2 linked regions of the Simiduia agarivorans SA1 = DSM 21679 genome follow. Each later gene encodes a partner of the first gene's protein in a complex. Links are inferred from orthologs where the notes say so. Each region holds a gene or a part of one and is shown in the gene's direction. Other genes may lie near its edges.

Region 1 (3,869 bases):
AGCAACATATTAAAACTTATAGCCCACCATCAGGCTGTAAACGTAGGGATCGATATCCACGTCCGCTGTCACCACATTGGTGCCGTTGGTAATTTTCGCATCGGTGTTGATATCGATATAACGCATGGAGGCGTTCAGCTGCCAGCGATCGTTCAGGTTGTAATCCACACCAATTTGCGCCGCCAGGCCCCAGGAGTCTTTCAGCGTTAATTTACTTGCACCCAGAATGCCTTCCAGATCGGCATCCACATCTTCGGAAAAGAACGTTGTGTAATTCAGACCCAATCCAACATAGGGGCGCAGATCGCCATTGGTGAAATAGTAAACTGCGCTGAGTGTGGGCGGCAGGTGCTGGGTTTCGCCTACGCCGGCACCATTCAGTGCGCCGCCTTTGGCTTTGATTTTGTGGGTAAACGGTGTGGCTGCCAGCAATTCAATGCCCCAGTTATCGTCCACCAAATAGGTTGCGGTCAGACCCAGTTGGGTGTTGCTGCCGATGTCGACTTTGCTGTCGGTGGCGGTGCCATCAATGGCAATAAAGCTGCTGCTGGTGTTGGGCTGCACGCTGGTAACACCTGCGCGGACTATCCAGTCGTTTGCACTTACTTGCTGGGTGGACAGGGCTGCAATTGCCAATGCCAACGTCGTCAGTGATTTCATCGTTAAACCTCATCGCTGTGTGATTTGTATGGGTGCACTGTATCGATTTGGTGTACCCATTTTATTGATCCAGATTAAGTAGACGGAGAGTCAGTTATTTTTTCTGGCAGGAAAAAATGGAGGTAGATCGGTTGCCGAAAATGTGGCACCGCAAACCTTGTTGGCGCCGGGTTTGTTGATGTAGCGCAATACCACTTGTGGACAACGTGCGTAGCCTGCTCTTCCTTTTTTTGTCCGGCAGGAATGCCGGAATGTCAGATTGCAGGAGAGGTTATGGCGATCACACTGTTTCAGCAGGGCGAGCATAAATGTTTGAGTTTTACTGACCTGGTTACCGGCGATGGTGTGCAGGCCAACCAATTTCTCATTGTTGATGGCGCCGAGGCTGCCTTACTCGACCCGGGTGGTGATCTGACTTATACCCCGTTATCAATAGAAATCGGCAAGCACATCAAAGCTAATCAATTGACCTATGTGTTCGCCTCCCATCAGGACCCGGACATTATTGCTTCCTTACCCCGTTGGTTGATGCATACCCAATGTAAGGTAGTGACCTCTAAACTCTGGTCACGCTTCTTGCCCCACCTTGCCTCCGGTTTCGTCACCGGCAAAATGGCGACCTCGGTGGGCGGACGGATAGTGGCAATTCCGGACGAGGGCATGGATATTGCGCTGGGCCAGTCAGTGATCAAGGCCGTGCCTGCCCATTTCCTGCATTCGGCGGGTAATTTCCATTTCTACGACCAAAAGGCCCGTATTCTGTTCAGCGGAGACATGGGCGCCTCCATGGTGGACAGCCCACCGGTGCAAGGCGTTCAGGATTTCAATGCGCATATTCCCCTGATGCGCGGCTTCCACCAGCGTTATATGGCCAATAACCGGGCCTGCCAGCTGTGGGTTGAGCGGGTATCGCGTTTGGACATCCACATGCTGGTGCCTCAGCATGGCAGTGCGTTTGTGGGCAAGGCCCAAGTGCAGCAGTTTTTGGACTGGATTTATGATCTGCCCTGTGGCACTGATTTGATGGGGTAGAATTCAAACGTACGTTTGATGAAGATGAAGAAAAAAGGTGGCCATTTACGACATAAATGGGGTGTATTCAGGCCTTTTTTTGCGCCGTCAAGGGTGACGGGGGGATGAGATTCGCGTATCTTTAGCGGCAATTTTAGCCCTGTGGACAAGCGGTCAGCAGGCAAAATAAGAGGGCGCAGGCCCCCAACCCATAGATGGCGAAGATGAATCTTAATTATCTGGATTTTGAACAACCTATCGCGGTTCTCGAAGCGAAAATCGAAGAGTTGCGGCTGGTGGGGTCTGATAACGACCTCAACATCAACGAAGAAATTGCCAAGCTGCAGGACAAGAGCAAAAAGCTCACGGCCAATATCTACTCGGATCTGAGTCCCTGGCAAATCGTGCAGGTGGCTCGCCACCCGCAGCGTCCCTACAGCTCCGACTACATCAAGCGCATGTTCACCGATTGGGATGAGCTGCACGGTGATCGTCACTTTGGCGATGACAAGGCCATCATTGGCGGCGTTGCCCGTCTGGATGGCAAGCCTGTAATGGTGATCGGTGAAGAAAAGGGCCGGTCTGTGCCAGAGAAGGTGATGCGCAACTTCGGCATGCCCAAGCCCGAAGGTTACCGCAAGGCGCTGCGCCTGATGGAAATGGCTGAACGATTCAAGATGCCTGTGCTCACGCTGATCGACACCCCCGGTGCTTATCCGGGCATCGATTCCGAAGAACGTGGCATTTCCGAGGCCATTGCCCAGAATCTGGCGGTGATGTCGCGTCTGCGCACCCCTATTATCTGTACCGTGATTGGCGAAGGCTCATCCGGCGGTGCATTGGCTATCGGCGTGGGTGACCAGCTTAATATGCTGCAATACTCCACTTACTTTGTGATCAGCCCTGAAGGTTGTGCCAACATCATCTGGAAAACCGTCGAAAAAGCGCCCGATGCCGCCAAAGCCATGGGTGTGACGTCCTCAGTATTGGAAGAGTTGGGTATCGTGGATGAGACCATCCCGGAGCCCCTGGGCGGTGCTCATCGCGATATCGATACCATGGCTGTCAACCTTCAAACCAGACTGATCGAACAAGTGGATCGATTGTCTGCACTCAGCACCGACGACTTGCTGGAAAAACGCTATAAGCGTTTGATGAGTTACGGTAATTGATGGGTAAATCTGGACTGTAAAAGCCGCTCATGCGGCTTTTTTTATTGCTTTACAAACGACAAATGGACCCTGTCTGATTTTATGAAGAAGCTCTTATTGCTCGTGGCTGCCGTTGCGCTGCTGATCAAATTTGATGTTATCCGTAGTCCGTTCACAACCGCACCGGATGATAGTCGGACATACAATGCTGAGGTTGTGCTGTATGCCACGGCCTGGTGTGGTTATTGCAAAAAGACCCGCAGCTTATTGGCGGAGCACGGTATCCCTTACGTGGAATATGACATTGAAAAGTCTTCTGAAGGACTTGTGCAATATAAAGCGCTCAATGGCAGCGGTATTCCGCTGCTGGTTGTAAATGGCGATGTAATTCGCGGATACAACCCCAAGCAAATTCTTGCAAGTGCAAGCAAATAGTTCTGTGGATGGTGAGCTGTTCCGGCAGGAACAGCTAAACCCGGTGCCAGTCAGACCAGGAGGGCTAGCCTAGCTGGTAGCTGCCTCAGATGTGCTCACGTGGCCGGCTACCACGCCGAACCGATTGTCCAGGTACGCAATAATGGCTTTGGACTCGTACAGCCATTCTACCTTGCCGTCGGACTCAATCCGCAGGCAGGGCGCCTGAATTTTGCCGCCATGCTTTTCCAACTCTGTCCGGTATGGCGAACCGTCGGCGATATCGCGGGTTTGCATGGGCAAATTCAGGCGGCGCAAAGCCCGTCGGGTTTTAATACAGAAGGGGCAGGCATAGAACTGGTACAGCGCCAGATTGTTGAGCTGGGCATGTACTTTGGCCTGTTCGGGCTTGCTGCGCTTCAATGGGCGAGGGCGGGTGATAAAATCCACAGCAATAATGATGCGCCCCAGTCCTTCGCGCACCAGTTTGAGCAAAAACTTCATGGAAGTTGACTCCACCGGTTAAGATTGGCGCGCATTATAGGGATTCAGATCACATTTTCCAGAGGTAAATCATGGCAAAAGCCTGCGCGCGCCATATTTTGGTCAAATCCAAGGCTGAGGCGGAAAAAC
Region 2 (2,909 bases), 1.0 Mb from region 1 along the record:
ACAAAGTCATCGTGGTGAACCTGTCCGGCCGTGGCGACAAAGATATCCTCACCGTTGCCGACATTGACGGCATCGAAGTGGAAGGCATTAACCGATAGTGCTCATCCGATAGAGCAGGGAATGTTTGCATGAACCGAATTAATCAACGTCTCTCCCAACTGAAGGCGGAGGGCCGAAAAGCACTGGTCACCTATATCGTCAATGGCGACCCGGTACCGGGCGCCACACTGGCTACCATGCACGCGCTGGTGGCGGCCGGGGCGGACATCATCGAGCTGGGTGTGCCATTTTCCGATCCGATGGCGGATGGCCCGGTAATTCAGCTGGGCCATGAGCGCGCGCTGGCGCATAACACCAGCCTGCGCGATACCTTTGCCGTGGTGCAAGCCTTCCGCGACACTAACCGGGACACGCCAGTGGTGCTGATGGGCTATGCCAACCCGGTGGTGCGCATGGGCTATGACGCCGTGGCCAAAGCCGCGAAACAGGCGGGCGTGGATGGCTTTCTGACGGTCGATCTGCCACCGGAAGAGGCCGCTGATTTTAACCAGGTGCTGAAAGCCTCTGAGTTGGAAAACATTTTCTTGCTGGCACCCACTACCCAGGATGACCGTATCGCCCATGTGGCCGAGTTGGCATCGGGATTCCTCTATTATGTGTCACTCAAAGGTGTCACTGGCGCTGGTCACCTGGACGTGGCCTCGGTGACCGAGAAAACCGCCCAGATCCGCCGTCACACCCCGCTGCCCCTGTGCGTGGGATTCGGTATCAAGGATGCCGATTCAGCCAAAGCAGTGGCCAAGGTGGCCGATGGCGTGGTGGTTGGTAGCCTTCTGGTGGCCAGAATGGGTGATTTGGCCAGCGAAAGTGTGGATACTATCGCCTCTCAAACCGCAGGTCTGATTGCGCCCATGCGCGCAGCGCTCGACAGCCTGTAACCTGCGGCGACACAGAACAACAAAATTGGTGAACGAATCATGAGCTGGTTGGACAAAATCGTAACCAACGTGGTGCGCAAAGAAGGCAAGAAGGGCGAGAGCAAGGTGCCCGAAGGCCTGTGGAAAAAGTGTCTGAAGTGTTCCGCGGTACTCTACCGGCCGGAGCTTGAGCGTAATATGGACGTGTGTCCCAAGTGTGACCACCATATGCGCATCGGGGCCCGTCGCCGGCTGGATATTTTCCTGGACCCACAGGGTCGTGAGGAAATTGCGGCCGACGTGTTGCCCGTAGACCGTCTGAAATTCAAAGACATCAAAAAATACAAAGACCGCCTGACCCAGGCGCAGAAAGACACCGGCGAGAAAGATGCATTGGTGGCTATGAAAGGCCAGCTCAAGGGCATGCCCGTGGTGGCTGTGGCGTTCGAATTCGCTTTCCACGGCGGCTCTATGGGCTATGTGGTGGGCGAGCGCTTTACCCGCGCAGCCCAGGTGGCCCTCAAGGAAGGCATTCCGCTGGTGTGTTTTTCCGCTACCGGTGGCGCCCGTATGCAGGAAGCATTGATCTCGTTAATGCAAATGGCAAAAACCAGTGCGGTGATTGAACGCCTGAAGATGGCCGGTATTCCCTATATCTCCATCATGACCGACCCGGTGTACGGTGGCGTGTCCGCAAGTCTGGCGCTGCTGGGCGATATCAACGCTGCCGAACCCGGTGCCCGCGCCGGTTTTGCCGGCCCCAATATCATCGAGCAGACCATTCGCCAGAAGTTGCCCAAAGGCTTCCAGCGTGCAGAGTTCCTGCTGGATCATGGCGCCATCGACATGATTATCCCGCGCGCTGACATGCGCGACCGGGTCGCCGGTTTGCTGGCCAAGTTCACCAAAAGCCACGCCGCTTAATGCGATTTGCCTGTCTTGATGATTGGCTGAACTGGCAGACCTCCCACCACCCCAGTGCCATTGATCTGGGGTTGGCCCGGGTTGCCGAAGTGGCAACCCGATTGGGCCTTCAGCAGGCAGCCGCCCGCGCCCGGGTGCTGACCATTGCCGGTACCAATGGCAAAGGCAGCGCCGTCGCCACTTTGGAAAGCCTGATGCTGACGCTCGACCAGTCGGTGGGCGCTTATACCTCTCCCCATTTGCACCGCTACAACGAGCGTATCCGCGTCAACGGGGTTGAGGCCGATGACGGTTTGATTTGTCGCGCCTTCGACGCCATCGATCAGGCGGCGGGCGATATCAGCCTGACCTACTTTGAATTTGGCACGCTCGCGGCCCTGTGGATTTTCGCTCAGCTGAATCTGTCGGTGTGGGTGCTGGAAGTGGGGCTGGGCGGACGGCTCGATGCGGTCAACATTGTCGATCCCGACGCCGCGCTGGTGACCAGTATCGGACTCGATCACCAGGATTGGTTAGGGGACGACCTGGAGGGTATCGGGCGGGAAAAAGCCGGCATTTTCAGGCCTGAACAGGTGGCGATTTACATGGATGCCGAGCCGGTAGCGTCGGTGCGCGCACTGGCCGATACCCTGGGCACTTCGCTGTGGGTGGTCGGCACAGAATTAGCGCTGATAGAGCAGGGCAAACAGATTCGGGTGAAGGCACCCGACATTGCGTTAACCATTGCGCGGCCAGCGCTGCCGCTGCCGAGTGTGGTGGGCGCCTGTTTGCTGGCGCATCGGCTGGGGTTTGCGCTACCGCAGTCCTGGCTGGAGGTGACCTTGCCGGCACTGCAGCTATCGGGTCGTCATCAGCACGTGCTGATTAGTGGCCGGACGCTGTTACTCGACGTGGCGCACAACCCGGCCGCTTGCCGTTTTTTCCTGCAGAAAGCCGGGCAGGCGCAGGGCACTGCTGCCGTCAAGCAGATCGTGTTGGCGATGATGGCCGATAAAGACACGGAGGCGGTATTGTCTGTGTTGGCAACGGCGGGGAAGGTGCAGTTGCATTTGGCCGCGCTGCCCGAAA

What was found. The genes of interacting proteins can lie anywhere in the genome.
Region 2: the proteins of M5M_RS05180 (region 1) and accD are in contact, whole or in part, in a solved structure (PDB 8UXZ), measured with the Escherichia coli proteins. The link is inferred for Simiduia agarivorans SA1 = DSM 21679 from one-to-one orthologs.

What each region holds. Positions count from the first base shown.
Region 1 is NC_018868.3:1,146,011-1,149,879, reverse strand. Bases 995-3,869 are described here. They hold M5M_RS05180 (acetyl-CoA carboxylase carboxyltransferase subunit alpha), read left to right. Parts: upstream 995-1,895; coding sequence 1,896-2,843; downstream 2,844-3,869. Other genes in these bases: M5M_RS05165 (peptidylprolyl isomerase), read left to right, coding at 3,812-3,869; M5M_RS05170 (glutathione S-transferase N-terminal domain-containing protein), read right to left, coding at 3,327-3,740; M5M_RS05175 (glutaredoxin family protein), read left to right, coding at 2,925-3,257; M5M_RS05185 (oxygen-binding di-iron domain-containing protein), read left to right, coding at 995-1,692. Also shown: M5M_RS05190 (OmpW/AlkL family protein), read right to left, coding at 10-660; more of M5M_RS05185, read left to right, coding at 934-994. UniProt on the Escherichia coli protein: Component of the acetyl coenzyme A carboxylase (ACC) complex. First, biotin carboxylase catalyzes the carboxylation of biotin on its carrier protein (BCCP) and then the CO(2) group is transferred by the carboxyltransferase to acetyl-CoA to form malonyl-CoA.
Region 2 is NC_018868.3:133,904-136,812, forward strand. It holds accD (acetyl-CoA carboxylase, carboxyltransferase subunit beta), read left to right. Parts: upstream 1-977; coding sequence 978-1,841; downstream 1,842-2,909. Other genes in the region: trpB (tryptophan synthase subunit beta), read left to right, coding at 1-98; trpA (tryptophan synthase subunit alpha), read left to right, coding at 129-938; M5M_RS00615 (bifunctional folylpolyglutamate synthase/dihydrofolate synthase), read left to right, coding at 1,841-2,909.